DNA from 2 places in the Bradyrhizobium sp. CCBAU 11357 genome. Region 2 is predicted to be linked to the other one. Evidence: riboswitches for the same ligand, from Rfam matches in the RefSeq annotation. Region 2 holds a riboswitch; the other holds the start of a gene.

Region 1 (10,478 bases), on a different contig from region 2:
TCGGAGGGCAGCTCCTATCCGGCGCGCATGGAGGCGATCCTCAAGGAGAAGCTGCCGCCGTCCGAGGTGGTGCACGTCTCCGTAGAAATACAGAGCAAGAAAACGGCAGAGGAGACCGCGTCCAGCTTCGTTAAGCTGATGGAAGCAAAGACGCCTACTTTGGTCATCTGGCAGACCGGGACCGTGGATGCTATCCGATCCATCGATCCCGACGAATTTCGTGGCGCGGTGACCGACGGGGTTGTTGCGCTGCAAAAGGCAGGGGCTGACGTCGTCTTGATGAATTTGCAATACAGCCCGCGCACCGAGACCATGATCTCGGCGCAGCCTTTTCTCGACAACATGCGCGTCGTTGCGCAGGAGCACGACATCCCGCTGTTCGATCGTTTCGCGATCATGCGGCAGTGGAATGAGCAGGGCCAGTTCGACCTGTTCAGCCCGTCCCGCGGGCCTGAGCTGGCGAAGCAGGTCCATGATTGCCTGGGCCGGGCGTTGGCACAGTTCGTGATTGACGCTGCGCACCTGGAGCCGGCCCAGCAGCAAAATTGAGGTCTAGCGTTAATGAGTTCTCTCCGCCCTTTTTGCCTGACGTCATGGCTGGCCGTGCCCGCAGCAGCGGCGCTGTTGTGGCTGACGCCCGCCTCGCATGCGCAGACGCCCGCGCAACCTGCCCCCGCACCCGCCCAGTCACCTGATCCCGCGCCCGCTGCGCCGTCCCAGACCACCGTCGCCGCGAGGTCGTCCGAGCCGCGCGGCGTCACCTCGCGCGCCATCGACAAGGTGAAGGAGGTCGCGAAGTCCGCCGCCGACATCTTCAGCCGCGTGCCTTGCCTGCCGCCGAAGGGCGGCTCCAAGGCGATGGGCTCCCTGCCGCATGTCGCGAGCAAGCTCGTCGCCGGCCAGCCCGTCGTCATCGTCGCGTTCGGCTCCTCGTCGACCGCGGGCTTCGGCGCGAGCTCGCCGGAGTTCAACTACCCCAATCGCCTCGCCGCGCAGCTGCGGCGTCACTATCCGACCGCCGACATCACGGTCGTCAATGCCGGTGTCGGCGGCGAGGATGCGCCCGAGATGATGAAGCGCCTGCAGACGCAGGTGATCGACGTGCATCCGGATCTCGTGATCTGGCAGGTCGGCACCAACGCCGTGCTGCGCAACCTCGATCCCAGTGACACCGCCAAGCTGGTCGAGGACGGCATCAGCCGCATTCAGGCCGCCGGCGGCACCGACATCGTGCTGGTCGATCCGCAATATTCGCCGGCCGTCAACCAGCGCAAGGAGAGCGCCGGCAAGATGATCAAGCTGCTCGGCAACGTCGCCGAGCTGCGCAAGGTCGGCATCTTCCCCCGCTTCGAGGTGATGCGCGACTGGCACGAGAACCAGTCGATCCCCGTCGAGAGCTTCGTCATCGCCGACGGCCTGCACATGAACGATTGGGGCTATGCCTGCTTCGCCCAGCTGCTCGGCGACGACATCATCCGCTCCGTCGGCCAGATCAAGCTCGGGGTGAACGTGCCCGCTGATGTGAGAACGTATCGGCCGATGTGAGAGGTTATCGCCGTAGGGTGGGCAAAGGCGCGCAGCGCCGTGCCCACCATCTCGTCATTGTAGTCGAGAAACGTGGGCACGCTTCGCTTTGCCCACCCTACGAAGCTTCCCTCACGCCTTCTCCAGCGCCGCGGTGAGATCCTCGATCAGGTCATCCGCGTGCTCCAGCCCCGCCGAGAAGCGAATGAAACCCTCGCTGATGCCGAGCGCGGCGCGGTCTTCCGGCTTCAGGCGCTGATGCGTCGTGGTCGCCGGATGCGTGACGAGGCTCTTGGCGTCGCCGAGATTGTTCGAGATCTTGGCAAGCTTCAATTCGTTGAGCACGCGGAACGCCGCCGCCTTGCCGCCCTTCACCTCGAAGCCGACCAGCGTCGAGCCGCCACGCATCTGCTTCTTCACCAGCGCCGCCTGCGGATGATCGGCGCGGCCGGGATAGACCAGCCGCGAGATCTTGGGATGGCTCGCCAGCACCTCGGCGATGCGCGCGGCCGTGTCGGTCTGCGCGCGCACGCGCACGCCCAGCGTCTCCAGACCCTTGAGCAGGACCCAGGCATTGAACGGCGAGATCGACGGGCCGGTCTGGCGCATGAAATTGTGGATGTGCTCGGCGATGAAGGCTTCCGAGGACAGGATGATGCCGCCGAGACAGCGGCCCTGGCCGTCGATGTGCTTGGTCGCGGAATAGACGACGACGTCGGCGCCGAGTGCGAGCGGGCTCTGCCAGATCGGCGTCGCAAACACGTTGTCGACGACGAGCCGCGCGCCACCCTTGTGCGCGATCTCGGCGATCGAGGGAATGTCGAGCACGTCGAGCGTCGGGTTGGTCGGGCTCTCCAGGAAGAACGTCTTGGTGTTGGGCCGGAGCGCGCGCTGCCACTGATCGAGATCGAGCCCGTCGACCAGCGTGGTCTCGATGCCGTAGCGCGGCAACAGGTCCTGGACGACGTAGAGGCACGAGCCGAACAGCGCGCGGGAGGCGACGACGTGATCGCCGGCCTTGAGCGGCGCCAGGATCGCGGTCGTCACCGCCGCCATGCCGGTCGCCGCCGAGCGCGCGGCCTCGGCGCCTTCGAGCTCGATCATGCGGCGCTCGAACATCGCAATCGTCGGGTTGGAATAGCGCGAATAGATGAAGCCGGGATCCTCGCCCTTGAACCGCGCCTCGCACTCCTCCGCGCTGGCGTAGACATAGCCTTGCGTCAGGAACAGCGCCTCCGACGTCTCGCCATATTGCGAGCGAAGGGTGCCGGAATGGACCAGGCGGGTTTCGGGGCGGTAAGTGGCAGACGACTTCGACATAGGACCCTCTCCGACATGACCGTCGAGGCGAAAACGGTCACAAAAAAACCGGCCTGGATATCTCCACGGGCCGGGATCACAGAGGTCCCCGGCCTGTTTAGCGACTTATTTAACGTGGCTGCAAGCCGGCCGGCTCAAATCACCACGGGATAAGTGATGCTCATATTCCGCAATGCCCTTTCCGTCAAGGCGTCCATCGGATAGCCGTAAAAGACTTGTATTTCCGGCATGTCCGGATGCGTTTGACCCCTGATGAGGACCCCCGGTTGACGTTCACGGTCGCCGCCGACGCCAATGGTATCCTGCCCGACCGCATGATCGCGGCGATGGCGGAAGAAGGTCTCATCCTGCCCGCCTACGACTTCGTCGAGAGCCAGATCCAGCCGGCGAGCCTCGATCTGCGCCTTGGCGACATCGCCTATCGCGTCCGTGCCAGCTTCCTCCCCGGTCCCGGTGCCACCGTCGCCGAGCGCATCGACGAGTTGAAGCTGCACGAGTTCAGCCTCGCCGATGGCGCGGTGCTCGAGACCAATTGCGTCTACATCGTGCCGCTGCTCGAAAGCCTCGCGTTGCCGCCGGAGATCGTCGCTGCCGCCAATCCGAAGAGCTCGACCGGCCGGCTCGACGTCTTCACCCGCGTGATCGCCGACGGCACCCGCCGCTTCGACATGATCGGCGCCGGCTATCACGGCCCGCTCTATGCCGAGATCAGTCCGAAGACGTTTCCGGTCTTGGTGCGCGAGGGTTCGCGTCTGAGCCAGGTGCGCTTCCGCACCGGCGATGCCATCCTCAATCCCGACGAGCTCGATGCACTGCATGCCGCCGAGCGTCTCGTCGACATCGACGATGCCGATCTCTCCGGCGGCGTTGCCGTCTCGGTCGATCTGTCGGGCGAGAAGGCGAGCGGCTTCGTCGGCTACCGCGCCAAGCGCCACACCGGCGTCGTCGACGTCGACCGCCGCGCCGGCTACGCGGTGGAGGATTTCTGGGAGCCGATCTCGGCGCGCCCCGACGGCAGCCTGATCCTCGACCCCGGTGAGTTCTATATCCTCGCCTCCAAGGAAGCGGTGCAGGTGCCGCCCGACTACGCCGCGGAGATGGTGCCGTTCGATCCCCTGGTCGGCGAATTCCGCGTGCACTATGCCGGCTTCTTCGATCCCGGCTTCGGCTATGCCGGCGCTGGAGGGCAGGGCGCCCGTGCGGTGCTCGAAGTGCGCTCGCGCGAGGTGCCGTTCATCCTCGAGCACGGCCAGATCGTCGGCCGCCTCGTCTACGAGAAGATGCTCGCCCGCCCCGACGCCATGTACGGCCAGCGCATCGGTTCCAACTACCAGGCGCAAGGCCTCAAACTATCGAAGCATTTTCGGGTGTGACCACACACTCTACTGTCATGCCCCGGCTTGCCGACTTCGCTGAAGCTTCGCCGGCCGAGCACCCTTCTGGCCCGGCGTAGCCTAGCGGAGCCGGGACCGGGGCATCCAGTACGCCGCGGTCTCCCGATTTGATCACTTCTGCCTCGGAGTACTGGATCGCCCGATCGAGTCGGGCGATGACACCGAATGTGTGTCAGCGAACTGAAATCCGGCTGCTTGCGATGGTGGCGACATGACAAACCCCTCCGATCTCGACGCACAGATCATCAACGACGCCGCGGACGCGCTGATCTATTCCGATCGCTCCGGCACGATCACGCGCTGGAATCGCGCGTCGACCGCGCTGTTCGGCTTCACCGCCGACGAAGCGCTCGGGCAGAATCTCGATCTGATCATTCCCGAACATCTGCGCGCCCCGCACTGGAAAGCCTTCGACGCCGCGCTCACGAGCGGCACCATGAAGCTTGCGGGCAGGCCGACGCTGACCCGCGCGCTGCACAAGAGCGGGCGCAAGCTCTACATCGAGATGACCTTCGCGCTGGTGCGGGACAGAGATGGTGCCGTGCAGGGATCGGTGGCGATGGCGCGCGACGTCACGGAGCGCGTCGAGCGCGAACGGGCGGCCAAGGCGGCGCAAAATTCGTGATGCGGAATTGACGGAACGCCGTACAGGGAGGCCTGCACGCGGGTCATGTTGCCTGTCACCGGCCGCGGTGACACACTCGATCAAAACCATGATCGGGGAGCGAACATGACCGCCGCACCAGACTTCGCGCAGGAATCGCAATGGAAGCGCTGGCGCGCAGTCGCTGATCTCTATCACGCCTATTTCACCGGCCTCATCCTCACCGTCGTCACGCGGCGCGGCACGGCGGATGCCGCCGAGTTCGTCTTCCGCGTGTTCCGTCGCCAGCAGCAGGAGCGCTTCCTGCCGGGGCTCAAAAAGCTCGGGATCGACCATCTGCCGCCGGCGGTCGCTGCTGCGCAATATCACTATCTCTCCAACTGGATCGGCGGCGTGCATGTCGAATACATGTATGAGAGCGACAGCAAGGCCTGGATCCGCTATCCGCCGCCACGCTGGATCTGGAAGGGCACCGCGATCTGCGGCGTGCCGGGCGAAGTCTCCCGCGCGATGCTGCGCGGCTGGCACGCCAACAACGGCGTTGCGCTCGGCGATCTCAGGCTCGGCTTCGTCTGCACCAAGCAGAGCGTCGACGGCCAGGACGGGCTCGAAGGCTATTATCATCAGTACGACCACCCGCTCGAGCTCGACCAGCGCCTGGTGTTCGCGCGGCACCTGGAAGCGCCGCTGTTCGATGCGAAGACGGCGCCCGCATTGCCGGTCGCGAGCTGGCCAAAACCGCGGCTGGAACAGGCCTATCGCAACTACGCAATGGAATATGTCCGCACCGCCGCGCCGGTGATGGTGCAGCTGTTCGGCCCGGAGGATGCCGGCTATCTGCTGCACCTCACCGGCAAGCTGATCGGCATGCAATATTTCGACGAGGTTGCCGCGGCGCTGGCGATGGGGCGCGGCGGCGCGCGAGAGTTCGCATCCTTCCTGAGCGCGCTGCTCGCCACGCAGGATGATGCGGCCGAGATGACACAATCGGAAGGCACGTTCGAGATTCGGCAGCAGAGCTGGAAGCTGATGGACGACGTCGCCGACACTCACCGCGCCTGCGCCAAGGTGCTGGAAGGATTGTTCGAGGGTCTCGCCGCAGGCTGCGGCCGGCATATCGGCGTGCAGATGCGCGCCGCTGCAGGCGGCCGTCCGCCGCTGGTGTGGACCATTGGTTAGGCGACGGCCGCAGCGGCTTCACCTCGCCCCGCTTGCGGGGAGAGGTCGGATTGCATCGAAGATGCAATCCGGGTGAGGGGGAGTCTCCGCGAGCCCAACTCTCACCGTCCTTGCGGATAGAGCCCCTCACCCCAACCCTCTCCCCGTAAGAACGGGGAGAGGGAGAAGAACGAATTCCACCGTTTGAAATGCGCTGCCGCAGGGCACGCCTGCATCAGGCGCAGGCGGAATCGGCGCCCGCCGTGCTAACAAGCCTCTGCCGCGCCTTTCGCGCGAACGAAGTCATTGGCACACACGAAGTCATTGGCACACCAAGGGATTGCCGCGCTGCAAACGGCGGCTGCGCCCGGGAGAGGACATGTCCGACATCGCCGAAATCCCGGTCGATGAGCAAGAGCGCCCGCTGCCGCCGCCTCCGCCGCCGATCAGAAGCGCGCTGACCGACGGGCCGATCCTGCGCACGCTGCTCTCGCTCGCCTGGCCGAACGTGATCGGCCTGTCGGCCGGCATCTGTGTCGTGATCGCCGAGACCTCCTATGTCGGCCGGCTCGGCGTCGAGGCCTTGGCGGCGATGGCGCTGGTGTTTCCGACGATCATTCTGACCATGACGATGTCCGGCGGCGCCATGGGCGGCGCGGTGGCGTCGGCCATCGCGCGTGCGCTCGGTGCCGGCAACCGCGAGCGCGCCGGTATCCTGGCCGTGCACGCGATGCTGATCGGCATCAGCTTCGGCCTCGTCTTCATGCTGGGCATGCTGGTCTTCGGGCCAAAACTGCTCGAGATGCTCGGCGGCCGCGGCGATGTGCTGACGCATGCGATCGCCTACACGCAGGTGTTCTTCGGCGGCGCCGTGCTGCCCTGGCTGCTCAACACCATGGCCGGCATCCTGCGCGGCACCGGCAACATGAAGCTGCCGTCGTTCCTGATCCTCAACTCCGCGGCCTGGCAGATCGTGCTCGGCGGCACGCTCGGCCTCGGGCTCGGGCCGGTGCCGCAACTCGGCATGCGCGGCGTCGCCGCCGGCGCGCTGATCGCCTACACCATGAATATCGGCATCATGAGCTGGTACCTGTTCTCCGGCCGCGCGCGGATCACACTGAAGCTGCGCGGCCTGCGCATCCAATGGGCGATGTTCTTCGACATCCTGAAGGTCGGCGCCATCGCCTGCTTCTCGCCGCTGCAATCAGTGCTGACGATTTCGATCTTCACCCACATGCTGGCGCAATTCGGCACCGCGATCCTCGCCGGCTACGGCGTCGGCGCGCGGCTGGAATTCCTGCTGACCTCGATCGCGTTCTCGTTCGGCATTGCCTGCGTGCCGATGGTCGGGATGGCGATCGGCGCCGGCCGCATCGCGCGCGCCCGGCGCATCGCCTGGACCGCCAGTGTTGCCGCTTTCGTGGCGGTCGGCGCGCCGGCATGCCTCGTGGCGATCTTTCCCGATCTCTGGGTCAACATGTTCACCGACAGCGTGGCGGTGCGCGCGGCGAGCCATCAATATCTCTCGACGGTCGGGCCGTTCTACGCTTTCTTCGGCCTTGCAACGACGATGTATTTCTCCTCGCAAGGCGCGGCCAAGGTGATCGGCCCGGTGCTGGCGCAGACGGCGCGGCTGATCTACATCGCAGGAATCGGCTGGTGGCTGTCGACGCACGGCGCCAGCGCGCAGAGCTTCTTCTGGCTCGCCGCGAGCTCGATGGTCGTGCTCGGCCTGCTGTCGTGCTCCAGCGTCGTGCTGACACGCTGGGGACCGCGCGAGGCGAAGCCCGCGATCAGGCCGGCGCTTTCGGCTGGCAATTAGAGCATGATCCGGAAAAGTGCGTAGCGGTTTTCCGAAAAGATCATGCTCAAACAATGAGCTAAAGCGCAATGACGATTCATCCTAATCGCATCGCGCTTTAGCGACGCTTGTGGCGGCGATGACCGCCGCCACCGGTATTGGCGAGCCGCATCAATTGCGGAATCATCGCCATCATGTCGCTGCCGCCGGAGCCGCCGAGTATGCCCATGATGTCGCCGCCGCCCATGTTGCCGATCCCGACCGGCATCGTGCCGCCGCCCATCGGCGTGTAGCCATAGTTCGGTGCACCGAATCCGCCGCCGAAACTGCCGCCACCCATCATGCCGCCGAGCCCGCCGCCGTTCTCCATCATGCGGCTCATCATCGGGCCCATGGTCTGCATCAGCATGGCGAAGCGGCGCTTGCCCATCTTCGCCTTCATCATCTCCAGCATCGGCGCCATCTGGGTCATCATGTCTTCGCCGCCGGCACCTCCGCCGCCGAGGAATTGTGCCCTTGCCGGCACGCTCGAGATCGAAAACAGCAGCAGCACCGCGGCTGCCTGACAGATCACCTTGTCCGCACCTCTCATGGCATGCTCCTCGCGTGCGTGGCGCCGCCGGGAGAGCAGAGCCGACCGGACGCACGCGGGCATGGTTACGGCCGGCGAGGATGCGCTTCTGTGAGAAAACTCACAGTGAAGGATCAGGCCGCCGCGGACGGAAACGCCTTGTGCATGGCGGTCACCGCCTCCTTGGTTTGCCCCTGAACGTAAGGCGCGAGCTCGTTCGGCAGCATGTCGATGATCCAGACGAGGCGACAGCTCGTCTCGCCCTCGGCAATGACCTGCACCGAGGCGCTGTAATGCTTCAGTCGCTCGTTGTTGATGGCATAGACGAGGCGCCGCCGCGCATCGTCGCAATCGACCAGCACTTCGCGCGCCACCGAGCCGTTGGCGAAGGTGACGATGCGCGTATCACCGTCGAGCGTGCAGGCGGTGACGAAGCCCGGCACGAGCCGCCGATGCAGCGCGCCGAAATCACGCACCGCGTCCCAGACGTCGCGCGCGGCGGCGGGGAGGGAGATGTCGTTGTGGATGGAGGCCATGATCTCTCCTATCAGGTGGAATTCGTAGGGTGGGCAAAGGCGCGCTCTTCGCGCGCCGTGCCCACCATTCATCGGCGTTGTCGCGAGGAGTTGGTGGGCACGCTACGCTTTGCCCACCCTACGAGATCTCGTTTGTAGCTAACGCTCACACGCAAACCGCCTCGACATTGTTGCCGTCGGGGTCGATCAGGAACGCCGCGTAATAGGTCGGGCTGTAATCCCTGCGCGGCCCCGCGCCGCCATTGTCGCGGCCGCCGCTTCGCAAGCCCTCGCTGTGAAACGCCTTGACCGCATCATGATCCCCGGCGCGGAAGGCGATGTGGACGCCGTCGGCCTTGCGGCCCCTGTTCAGGTGCAGCCACAGCGCCGGCTCGTCCTTCGGCCCGAAGCCGGCATAACCGTCGCCGCTCGAGCACAGGACGAAGCCGAGTGGCGCCAGCACCGCGGTGTAAAAGCGCGTGGCGGCGTCGAGGTCGGCAACGCGCAATCCGATGTGGTCGTACATGTTCGTCTCCATTGCGAAAAAGCGTGCCGCGAAGGGCACGCGCCGGAGACGACCCTAGTCAGTTGAGGGCAAGCTGCTCTTGGAGAATCTTGCGCTCCCCCTTCGACGCCTGGCGGAACTTGGTCGGCGACATTCCGGCGGCGCGATGGAACGTGCGGACGAAATTGGAGAGGTCGCCGAAGCCGACGTCATAGGCGATATCGGTGACGGCGATGTCGTCCTCGGTAAGCCTGCGCGCGGCGTGGCGCAGCCGCGAGCGCACCAGATATTGATGCGGGGTGACGCCGAGCACCGCCGAGAACAGCCGCAGGAAATGAAACGGGCTGAGGCCTGCCTGCTTGGCTGCCAGCTCGAGGTCGAGCTCGGCATGCGAGTTGTCGTCGATCCACAGCGCGGCCTCCACCGCGCGGCGGCGGTCGCGTGCGGTGGGGGTGGCCGGCTTGCGCGCCTTGCCCGAGACGGCATCGACAAAACGGCCGGCCAGGATCTGGCCGATCTCGTCGAGGCCGAGATCGCTGTTGCCATCTGCTGCCGTCTGAGCCAGCTCGCCCAGCACCATCAGCTCGGACAGCGGCGGCGTTGCGCCGATCTGCCAGATCTCGCGCCGCCCACCGAGGGCGTCGACCAAATCCGCGCTGAAGAAAAAGCCGAGGCAGACGTCGCCGGACACGTGCTCATGCGTGCAGGTGTATTCCTCGCCGGGGGCGCCGATCAGCATCGAGCCCGCCACCAGCTCGAAGAAGCCGGCGCGGCAATGACAGCCGAAGCTGCCGGAGCGGACATAGGCGATGGAATGGCCGGTGCGGCATTCCGCAAACGGCGCATCATCCGGTCCCGCATCGCAGCGAAACTCGGAAACACTTATCGATGGCGTCGTCAGCAGCGTATTGGCGTGCATGCCGCCTTATCTAGGTGGAGGGTCTCGGCGGGGCAACGGGCAGCAGCACTTCGAACAAGGTCTTGCTGGCGATGGGATGGGCGCCCTCCAGCGCCAGCAGCCGCCGCTTGGAGATCACGCCGCCATAGGGCGAGAGCCGGTCGGTGTAATTGCCGGCCTCCAGCACC
Region 2 (10,478 bases):
CAGCTCGCCGGCCTTCTGGAATTCGCCGCGGCGCTGCGCGTTGGCGAGCTCGACACGAAGTGCGTCGAGCTCGGCCTTCAGCTTCTGGGCGTCGGAGAGCTTGCTCTTCTCCGCGCTCCAGCGCGCCGTCAGCGCCGCCGACTTCTCCTCGAGCTCGGCGAGATCCTTCTCCAGGGTCTGGAGCCGGGACTTGGAGCCGGGATCGCTTTCCTTCTTCAGCGCCTCCTGCTCGATCTTGAGCCGGATGATCTCACGATCGAGCGAATCCAGCTCTTCCGGCTTGGAATCGACCTGCATCTTCAGCCGCGCCGCGGCCTCGTCCATGAGGTCGATCGCCTTGTCGGGCAGGAAGCGGTCGGTGATATAACGGTTGGACAGCGTCGTGGCGGCGACGAGCGCGGAATCGGTGATCCGGACGCCGTGATGCTGCTCGTACTTGTCCTTCAGCCCGCGCAGGATCGAGATGGTGTCCTCGACCGAGGGCTCGCTGACGAAGATCGGCTGGAAGCGCCGCGCCAGCGCGGCATCCTTCTCGACGTGCTTCTGGTACTCGTCGAGCGTGGTCGCGCCGATGCAGTGCAGCTCGCCGCGGGCGAGCGCGGGCTTGAGCAGGTTGGAGGCATCCATCGCGCCGTCGCCCTTGCCGGCGCCGATCAGCGTGTGCATCTCGTCGATGAACAGGATGAAGGTGCCCTCGCTCCCTGTCACTTCCTGCAGCACGGCCTTCAGCCGCTCCTCGAACTCGCCGCGGTATTTCGCGCCTGCGATCAGTGCGCCGAGGTCGAGCGAGAGCAGCTTCTTGTCCTTCAGGCTCTCCGGCACGTCGCCGTTGACGATACGCAGCGCGAGACCTTCGGCGATGGCGGTCTTGCCGACGCCGGGCTCGCCGATCAGGACGGGGTTGTTCTTGGTCCTACGCGAGAGCACCTGGATGGTGCGGCGGATCTCCTCGTCACGGCCGATGACCGGATCGAGCTTGCCGTCGCGCGCGGCCTGGGTCAGGTCGCGGGCATATTTCTTCAGGGCGTCATAGGCGTTCTCGGCGGTGGCAGAGTCGGCCGTGCGGCCCTTGCGCAGCGCCTCGATCGCCGCGTTGAGGTTTTGCGGCGTGACGCCGCCCTTATTGAGGATGGTGCCGGCCTCGCTGGTCTTCTCCAGCGTCAGCCCGAGCAAAAGCCGCTCGACGGTGACGAAGCTGTCGCCGGCCTTCTCGCCGGCCTTTTCGGCGGCATCGAAGGTGCGGGCCAGCTCGGGCGCGAGGTAGATCTGCCCGGCGCCGCCGCCGGAGACCTTCGGCACCTTGTTGAGGGCGTCCTCAGTCGCCTTCAGAATTGCACGGGAATTGCCGCCAGCGCGGTCGATCAGACCGGCGGCGAGCCCCTCATTGTCGTCCAGCAGGACCTTCAGCACGTGCAGGGTGGAGAACTGCTGGTGCCCCTCGCGCATCGCGAGCGACTGCGCGGACTGGATGAAGCCCCTGGAGCGTTCGGTATATTTCTCGATGTTCATCTTTTCTGTCCCTCGGCCTGCCCTCGGGGCCCTCTAAGGCACCCCAAACGGCATCTTCATTGGGTTTCCAATTACCGCATTGACGTTTCTCAACCGGTAACGGTCGTCTCTTGCCGGCGTTGCCGCCGGCCTGAGCCAGATGTGGGAAGCACGTTGCGGATGCGAAAGAGGCAACTTCACAATTTCGTGCGCACGGGGGCGGGCTTGGCGGTGGCAGGCCGAATCCCTTAAGTAGCGGCATGACAGCCAGCCATACCGCCGAGATCACCGGCCTCTACCGCTATCCCGTCAAGGGCCTGACGCCGGAACGCCTGCTGCGCGCCCCTTTGCGGGTGGGCCAGACGCTGCCGGCCGACCGCCGCTACGCCATCGAAAACGGCCCGAGCGGGTTCGACCCCGAGGCGCCCGAATGGCGGCCGAAAATCCAGTTTCTGATGCTGGCGCGCAATGAGCGGCTGGCCGCGCTCGACAGCCGGTTCGACGACCAAACCAACGTGCTGACCATCCGCAAGGACGGCCAGATCGTCGCCAGCGGCGATCTCGAGACCGCCACCGGGCGCGCCGCCATCGAGGCCTATTTCCGCGACAACTTCCAGCCCGAGTTGAAGGGCCCGCCCAAGGTTCTGTCCGGCCGCGACCACAGCTTCTCCGACGTCGCCCGCAAGGTCGTCTCCATCATCAATCTCGGCAGCGTCCGCGCCATCGAGACCATGCTCGGCGGCGTCGCCGTGCATCCGCTGCGCTTCCGCGCCAATCTCTACGTCAAGGGCTGGCCGGCCTGGTCGGAGCTCGACCTCGTCGGCCAGACGCTCGCGATCGGACAGGCCCGGCTGAAGGTGATCAAGCGCATCGTCCGCTGCCCGGCCACCAATGTCGACCCTGAGACCGCAAAGCGCGATCTCGAAATACCACCGACGCTCTCGCGCCATCTCGGCCACATGGACTGCGGCATCTATGCCGAGGTGATCGCCGATGGTGAGGTCGGCATCGGCGATGTCGTGGCGATGGAAGAGCCGAGACTGGTGTGAGCTTGCGCTGGCTCAACACGTTCCGTCATTGCGAGCGCAGCGAAGCAATCCAGAGATCTATCCGCTGAGACAGTCTGGATTGCTTCGTCGCTTCGCTCCTCGCAATGACGACGACTCTCAATTCGGCATCACGTAGGCATAGATCCGGCCGCGCGAGACCGGGGCTTCGCGGACGCGGTTGCCGTTGTTGCCGGAGATCATCATCGGATTGCCCTGCGCGTCGACGCCGGTGATGATTCCGACATGGCCGCCGCGGCCGCCGCGCGACATCACGGCGATGGCGCCGACCTGCGGACCGGAGATGCGCGTGCCGTAGCGCGCGAACGAGCTCGCCATGTCGGAGCCGGTGCCTCGATGGCCGGTATGCTCCAGCACCATGTTCATGAAGCGCGCACACCACAGGCTGCCGCGCCCGGTCGGATTGCCGCCGATATAGCGGCGCGCCTCGGACACGAGGCCCGATCCGCCACCGAAGCCGCCGCTTGCGACGAGCGCGTTGCCGGCCACGCCGCCATTGTTGGCGCTGGGATCGTAGCTCGCCTGGGTGTCGGCGAAACCGCTCGCCTGCAATTGCGCCGCGCTGCGCTCGAAGCGCGAGCCTCTCGCATGGTGGCGATGATAATGATGTCTGGCGTGGTGCACGTACACGTGCCGCTCTGCGCTATGACGATGATGCGGCCGCGCCGAGGCCGGAGAAACGAACGCGGCGACCGCCGCGAAGAGAAGCGCCAGCGCGACAACACAACGCAACAGGCGATACGCAAACAACTCAACCATTCTTCATCCCTAGTTGACACCCCCACTTCCCGCCGGCCCGTGCAACGACCGACATCCGTTTGGCCGTTAAGCCGCCCGATGTGGCGAGAAAAAGACGCGATGTCGGCGAATAGCTGCGATGATTTTGTGGTTGTGCTCGGCTGCTGCTGCCGCATTGCCGACAACAGCGTTAACTGCGATCCTGAAGCACGGCTTGAAACAGAGGGAAACGGTTAATGCCCCACGCCACGACCAGGGACGGCGTCCGCATTTATTTCGAGGAGGCGGGCCAGGGAACGCCGATCCTTTTTCTGCACGAGTTCGCGGCCGACTACACCAATTGGGGGCCGCAGATGCGCTACTTCTCGCGTGGCCATCGCTGCATCACCTATTCGGCGCGCGGCTACACGCCCTCGGACGTGCCTGACGGCGAGGTCTACACCTTCACGCATTTCTACACCGATGCGCTTGCCGTGCTCGATCATCTCGGCATCGAGCGCGCCCATCTCGTCGGCCTGTCGATGGGCGCCTATTCCTCGCTGCAGATCGGGTTGAACGCGCCGCAGCGCGCGCTGTCGATGACGCTGGCCGGCGTCGGCTCCGGCTCGGAGCTCGATAACCTGGAGGCCTGGCGCAAGCAGTGCCGCGCCGATGCCGAGCAGCTCGAGACGCTGGGCTCCGCCGAGGTCGCAAAAGTCACGCGCGAGGCGCCGAGCCGGATTCCGTTCCTGGTGAAGGACCCGCGCGGGCACGCCGATTTCTACGCCGCGCTGGCGCGGCACGATGCCAAGGGTTCGGCGCGCACGATGCGCGGATTCCAGGGCGGCCGTCCCTCGATCTACACGATGACGGAGGCGATCGCGAAGGCGGCAACGCCGGCGCTGATCATCTGCGGCGACGAGGACGATCCGTGCATCGGGCCGAGCCTGTTCCTGAAGAAGTATCTGCCCGCGGCGGGGCTGACGATGTTTCCGAAATCCGGCCACGTGCTCAATCTGGAGGAGCCCGCGCTGTTCAATGAGAATGTCGAGCGGTTCGTCACGCTGGTGGAAGCGGGGCGCTGGCCGGTGCGGGATCCGCGGTCGCTGGCGGCGCATTAGCTGTCATTCCGGGATGCGCCGAAGGCGCAGGCCCGGAATCCATCGGGCTGCAGGCGCTGTTGGACGATGGATTCCGGGCTCGATGCTTCGCATCGCCCCGGAATGACGACGGGGACTACTTCCCCCCGCCTCTGCTCAGCAAGAACACCGCCTGCTCGCCGAACATGTTCCACACCCACCAGGGCAGGTTCAGCGGCACCGGGCGGCCGTAGAGATCGAGCGCGACCGAGCGCTCCATCTTGACGTTGATCTCGTCGCAGAGCTGCACGAAATCCTTGATGGTGCAGAAATGGATGTTGGCGGTGTCGTACCAGGTCGCCGGCAGATTCTCCGTGCGCGGCATGTGGCCGCCGATCAGGAGCTGGAGCCGCATCTTCCAGAACCCGAAATTCGGGAACGAGACGATGGCGCGGCGGCCGATGCGCAGCAGATTCTCCAGCACGACCTTCGGCTGCCGCGTCGCCTGCAGCGTCTGCGACAGGATCACGTAGTCGAAGGCATCGTCGGGATAATTGACGAGATCGGTATCGGCATCGCCCTGCACCACCGCGAGCCCCTTGGCGACGCAGCGGTTGACGCCCTCGCGGGACAGCTCGATGCCGCGGCCGTCGATGCCGCGGGTCTCCAGCAGCTGAAGCAGATCGCCGTCGCCGCAGCCGACGTCGAGCACCTTCGAGCCCGGCTTGACCATTTCGGCGACCAGCAGATGATCGGCGCGAAACTGGCCCGACGGCGCGGCCGCAACGCCGTTCAGCGGCAGCACTTCCTGGACGGACATCGCTAGCGGTCCTCGAGGCTGAGCCCGCGGGCCTTGCCTGCCGATTGCAGGAAGGCGCGGGAGATGTCGAAAAATTCGGGCACGTCGAGCAGGAAGGCGTCGTGGCCGCGATCGGTCTCGATCTCGGCGAACGACACCCGCGCGCTCGAAGCATTCAGCGCGTGCACCAGCGCGCGCGATTCCGAGGTCGGGAACAGCCAGTCGCTGGTGAAGGAGACTACGCAGAAGCGGGTCTTGATGTCGGCGAAGGCCTTGGCCAGCACGCCGCCGTGATCGGCGGCGATGTCGAAATAGTCCATCGCGCGCGTCAGATAGAGATAGGAATTGGCGTCGAAGCGCTCGACGAAGGACGAGCCCTGGTAACGCAGATAGGATTCGACCTGGAAGTCGGCGTCAAACGAGAAGGTCGGCAGCTCGCGGTCCTGCATGCGCCGGCCGAACTTGCGATGCAGCGCCGCGTCCGAGAGATAGGTAATGTGCGCCGCCATCCTCGCCACCGCGAGCCCGCGATGCGGATGGATGCCCTGATCGGCATAGCCGCCACCGTGCCAGTCGGGGTCGGCCATCACGGCCTGGCGGCCGAGCTCGTGGAAGGCGATGTTCTGCGCCGAGTGCCGCGTCGCGCAGGCAATCGCCAGCGCGGAGTACACGCGCTCCGGATAGGCCGCGGTCCATTGCAGCACCTGCATGCCGCCCATCGAGCCGCCAACGACGGCAAACAGCGTGTCGATGCCGAGCCGGTCGATCAGCATCGCCTGCGCGCGCACCATGTCCGGAATGGTGATGACGGGGAAGTCCAGGCCCCAGACCTTGCCGGTGGCGGGATTGATCGAGGCCGGCCCGGTCGAGCCCATGCAGCCGCCGATCACGTTGGAGCAGATGATGAAGTAGTGCTTGGGATCGATGGGGCGGCCGGGGCCGACCAGCGTCTCCCACCAGCCGGGCTTGCCGGTGACGGGATGCACGTTGGCGACATGCTGGTCGCCGGTCAGCGCATGGCAGATCAGCACGGCATTGGAGCGATCGGCGTTGAGCTCGCCATAGGTCTGATAGGCGACCTGGAACGGCGAGAGATCGACGCCGCAATCGAGCCGCAGCGGCTGCTCGGAGCCGAAATGCGCAACCAGCGAGCTTGGATGGTCCACTTCGTGCGACCGCTCGTCGGCGCTGATCGCAGGACTTGGTATCGACTTGACGCTACCCATCTCGGACATCGACCTCGTTTGCGACTGGCTGCTCGACCGCGCCGCTGACATCAGGCCATGAAAAACCCGGCCTGAACGATAGGTTCGGCCGGGATCGGAAGCGTCCCCGGCCTGTTTAGCGAGTTTTTTAACGTGGCTGCAAGCCGGCCGGCTCAAATGACCACGGAACGGGCAAAAGCTACCGTCTTGGGCGGTTTTCGTCAAGTCGCGGCCCGGATCGGCCCAATTCGCCTCAGTCGCGTCGCCCGCAAAGCACGTCATTTCTCTTTGCTTTCGCCGCCACGACTGCCTAATCAGGACATCCCCCATCGGAACGATCGACGACCAGACATGTCCCAACGTCCGCCCGCGCCACCATCGCTGCAGGAACTGCGCAAGGAGATCGACGCGATCGACGAGGGCATGCATCGCCTCCTCATGCAGCGCGGCGACATCATCGACCGGCTGATCCAGGTGAAGCAGACCCAGGAGGTCGGCTCGGCGTTTCGGCCTGCGCGGGAGGCTTCCATGATGCGCGAGATCGTGCAGCGTCATCGCGGCATCCTGCCGCTCGACACGGTCGAGAGCATCTGGCGCGTCATCATCTCGACCTTCACCTATGTGCAGGCGCCGTTCTCCGTGCATGCCGACATCTCGGTGAGCGAACCGGCGATGCGCGATTCCGTGCGCTTCCATTTCGGCTTCACGGTGCCTTACGTCGCGCATTTCAGCGCGCAGGCCGCGGTCGAGGCGGTGGCGAAATCCAAGGGCGACCTGGCGCTGGTCTCGGCGACCTCCAGCCGCACGCCGTGGTGGCTGGAGCTGGAAGCCGACGGCGCGCCCAAGATCATCGCACGGATGCCATTCGTCGAGCGTGCCGACCATCCGGCCTCGCTGCCGGTGTTCGCGATCTCGCGCGTCGCCGACAGCGCCCTGGTGACAGAGGTCGAGACCTTCAGCGTGCGCGTCTCCGGATGGAACGCCGAGGTCGCCCGCGCGCTGTCGCCGCTCGCCGAGATCGTTGCGGTGCCCGATACCGCCTTCGACGGCGCGGCGCTGCTGGTCTCGGTCACCAGCGCGACCAGCATCGACAAAATCAGGGCTGCCCTGATCGAGGCGGGGGCCTCGGTTCGCTCTGTGGCCCTCGTCGGCAGCCACGCAACGCGCTATACGGTGCCCCCGACCGGGCCGAAATCGTAAATCGCGAGCCGCCCAGCCTATCCGGAGTCCAAGATGTCCCGCCCCGTGCCGAATCCCGGCATTCTCGATATTGCGCCCTACACGCCCGGCAAGAGCCCGGTGCCGGAGCCGGGCCGCAAGGTGTTCAAGCTCTCCGCCAACGAGACGCCGTTCGGGCCCTCGCCCAAGGCGATCGAAGCCTTCAAGCGCGTGGCGGATCATCTGGAAGACTATCCGGAAGGCACCTCGCGCGTGCTGCGCGAGGCGATCGGCCGCTCGTTCGGGCTCGATCCCAACCGCATCATCTGCGGCGCCGGGTCGGACGAGATTCTCAATCTGCTCGCGCACACCTATCTCAGCCAGGGCGACGAGGCGATCTCCACCACGCACGGCTTCTTGGTCTACCCGATCGCGACCATGGCGGTCGGCGCCAGGAACGTCATCGCCAAGGAGACCAACCTCACCGCCGACGTCGACGCCATCCTGAAGGCGGTGACGCCGAAGACGAAGCTGGTTTGGCTCGCCAACCCCAACAACCCGACCGGCACCTATCTGCCATTCGACGAGGTCAAGCGGCTGCGCGCCGGCCTGCCCTCGCACGTGCTGCTGGTGCTGGACGCCGCCTATTGCGATTACGTCTCGCGCAACGACTATGAGATGGGGATCGAGCTCGTCGCCACCACCGAGAACACGGTGGTGACGCACACCTTCTCCAAGATCCATGGCCTGGCTGCACTGCGCATCGGCTGGATGTTCGGGCCCGAGCACATCATCGACGCGGTCAACCGCATCCGCGGTCCCTTCAACGTGTCGACGCCGGCGATGTATGCCGCGGTCGCCGCGATCGAGGACACCGCGCATCAGGCGATGTCGAAGCAGTTCACCGAGACCTGGCGCAACTGGCTCACCGAGGAGATCGGCAAGCTCGGGCTGAAGGTGACGCCGAGCGTCGCCAATTTCGTGCTGATCCATTTCCCGACGGACAAGGGCAAGACCGCTGACGACGCCGACGCCTTCCTGACCAAGCGTGGACTCGTGCTGCGCGGCCTGAAAAACTACGGCCTGCCGCATGCGCTGCGCATGACGATCGGCACCGAGGAGGCCAACCGCCTCGTGGTCGACGGCTTGCGCGACTTCATGGGCGGCAAATGAGCGCGCAGGCGCACTTCCAGCGCGTTGCGCTGATCGGCTTCGGCCTGATCGGCGGCTCGATCGCGCGCGCTGCGAAGCTCCAGGGGCTGGCCGGTGAAATCGTCACCACCGCACGCTCCGAGAAGACGCGCGCACGCGTCGCCGAGCTCGGCATCGTGGATCAGGTCGTGGCAACCAATGCGGAGGCCGTGAAGGATGCCGATCTCGTCATCCTCTGCATTCCCGTCGGCGCCTGCGGGCTCGTGGCGCAGGAGATCGCGCCGCATCTCAAGCCGGGTGCGATCATCTCCGACGTCGGCTCGGTCAAGGGCGCGGTGGTCAGGGACATGGCCCCGCACCTGCCGAGCGGCGTTCATTTCGTGCCGGCGCATCCGGTGGCGGGGACCGAGCATTCCGGCCCGGATTCCGGCTTTGCCGAGCTCTTCATCAACCGCTGGTGCATCCTGACCCCGCCCGACGGCACCGACGCGGCGGCGACCGAGCACCTGCGCGCGTTCTGGGCCGCCATGGGCGCCAAGGTCGAGGTGATGACGCCCGATCATCATGATCTCGTGCTCGCCATCACCAGCCACCTGCCGCATCTGATCGCCTACACCATCGTCGGCACCGCCGACGAGCTGGCGCAGGTGACGGAATCCGAGGTGATCAAATTCTCCGCCGGCGGCTTTCGCGATTTCACCCGCATCGCGGCCTCCGATCCGACGATGTGGCGCGACGTCTTCCTCGCCAACAAGGAGGCCGTGCTGGAAATGCTCGGCACCTTCACCGAGGATCTCGCCAAGCTCACCCGCGCGATCCGTCGCGGCGACGGCGAAGCGCTGTTCGACCACTTCACCCGCACCCGCGCCATCCGCCGCGGCATCGTCGAGATCGGCCAGGATTCCGCCGCGCCCGATTTCGGCCGGCCGCATGCGGCGCTGAAGAAGCCGTAGCTCCTGTCATTCCGGGGCGCCCGAAGGGCGAGCCCGGAATCCATTGCATCGCCCCGGAATGACGAGAGAGGCTTCAATACAGCGGCGGGATCTGACCGACCTTGACCGGGCCGAGCAGCACGGCGCCGTCGACGAATTTCAGCGGGAAGCTCCGCGCCTTCTTGCCTTCCAGCGTGCTCTCGGTGCCGATCGAATTGATGCCGGCGGCAACGCCGGCATTGGCGTTCTGCTTGATCACCTTGCCGAGGCCGGGCACGGCGCGGTCGAGTGCGCCGAACAGATTGTTGAGGTCCTGCGACTTCACGCCGGGCGCGAGGCGGTCGAGCGTTGCCTGCGGCACGCCCTCCTCCAACATCTTCTCGATGCCGAGCGCCGGGATCACGCGCTCGAGGCCGGTCACCGTCATCTGCAATTCGCCGTCGAGCCGGCCGTTGGGCGACAGACCGAGCGTGCCGGCCGCGACCGCGATCATCTCGCCCTGCTGGATGCGCGACTGCACGATCTCGATATGACCGCCGGCGGCCTGGATCTCGCGGAAGCGCTGCGGCCACGGTTTGGGCGTGAGGTCGGAGAGGCCCGTGATCTTGGCGCGGGCGTCCGCCTCGAACGGTTCGGCGAGCAGCGGATGCACGCCCTGGATGCTGCCCTGCGCGACATGGAGCACGGTCTCGATCACGGGATGGTCCGATGGTGATCCGTCGGCGAGACGGCCATGCAGCTCGACCTGCTTGGCGCGCGCAAGCGGCACCTGCACGCTGCCATCGAGACGGTTGAGGCTGGGCTCGTCGAACACGATGGAAGCGCGATCCGGCACCGCCGGCAGGCCCGCCACGCTGACGCGGCCCTTGCTCCAATTCACC

The links. Region 2 has a riboswitch for S-adenosylmethionine ahead of metX (homoserine O-acetyltransferase MetX). Riboswitches for the same ligand answer to the same signal wherever they lie in the genome.
Region 1: linked by a shared signal. The riboswitch ahead of XI05_RS14615 (O-succinylhomoserine sulfhydrylase) and the one ahead of metX (homoserine O-acetyltransferase MetX) in region 2 are both predicted to bind S-adenosylmethionine.

The regions. Positions count from the first base shown of each region.
Region 1 covers NZ_LBJW01000095.1:95,052-105,529, forward strand. The annotation lists gene XI05_RS14605 (SGNH/GDSL hydrolase family protein) at 1-549, shown strand, start outside; gene XI05_RS14610 (SGNH/GDSL hydrolase family protein) at 562-1,545, shown strand; gene XI05_RS14615 (O-succinylhomoserine sulfhydrylase) at 1,657-2,844, opposite strand; SAM riboswitch at 2,921-3,000, opposite strand; gene XI05_RS14620 (2'-deoxycytidine 5'-triphosphate deaminase) at 3,081-4,217, shown strand; gene XI05_RS14625 (PAS domain-containing protein) at 4,450-4,863, shown strand; gene XI05_RS14630 (hypothetical protein) at 4,969-6,021, shown strand; gene XI05_RS14635 (MATE family efflux transporter) at 6,380-7,822, shown strand; gene XI05_RS14640 (hypothetical protein) at 7,920-8,393, opposite strand; gene XI05_RS14645 (SRPBCC family protein) at 8,507-8,908, opposite strand; gene XI05_RS14650 (VOC family protein) at 9,054-9,413, opposite strand; gene XI05_RS14655 (helix-turn-helix domain-containing protein) at 9,472-10,311, opposite strand; gene XI05_RS14660 (methylated-DNA--[protein]-cysteine S-methyltransferase) at 10,322-10,478, opposite strand, start outside.
Region 2 covers NZ_LBJW01000107.1:104,006-114,483, forward strand. The annotation lists gene clpB (ATP-dependent chaperone ClpB) at 1-1,509, opposite strand, end outside; gene XI05_RS25850 (MOSC domain-containing protein) at 1,749-2,537, shown strand; gene XI05_RS25855 (TIGR02594 family protein) at 2,655-3,314, opposite strand; gene XI05_RS25860 (alpha/beta fold hydrolase) at 3,530-4,393, shown strand; gene metW (methionine biosynthesis protein MetW) at 4,509-5,171, opposite strand; gene metX (homoserine O-acetyltransferase MetX) at 5,174-6,376, opposite strand; SAM riboswitch at 6,471-6,550, opposite strand; gene XI05_RS25875 (chorismate mutase) at 6,707-7,555, shown strand; gene hisC (histidinol-phosphate transaminase) at 7,589-8,686, shown strand; gene XI05_RS25885 (prephenate/arogenate dehydrogenase family protein) at 8,683-9,618, shown strand; gene XI05_RS25890 (DUF2125 domain-containing protein) at 9,692-10,478, opposite strand, start outside.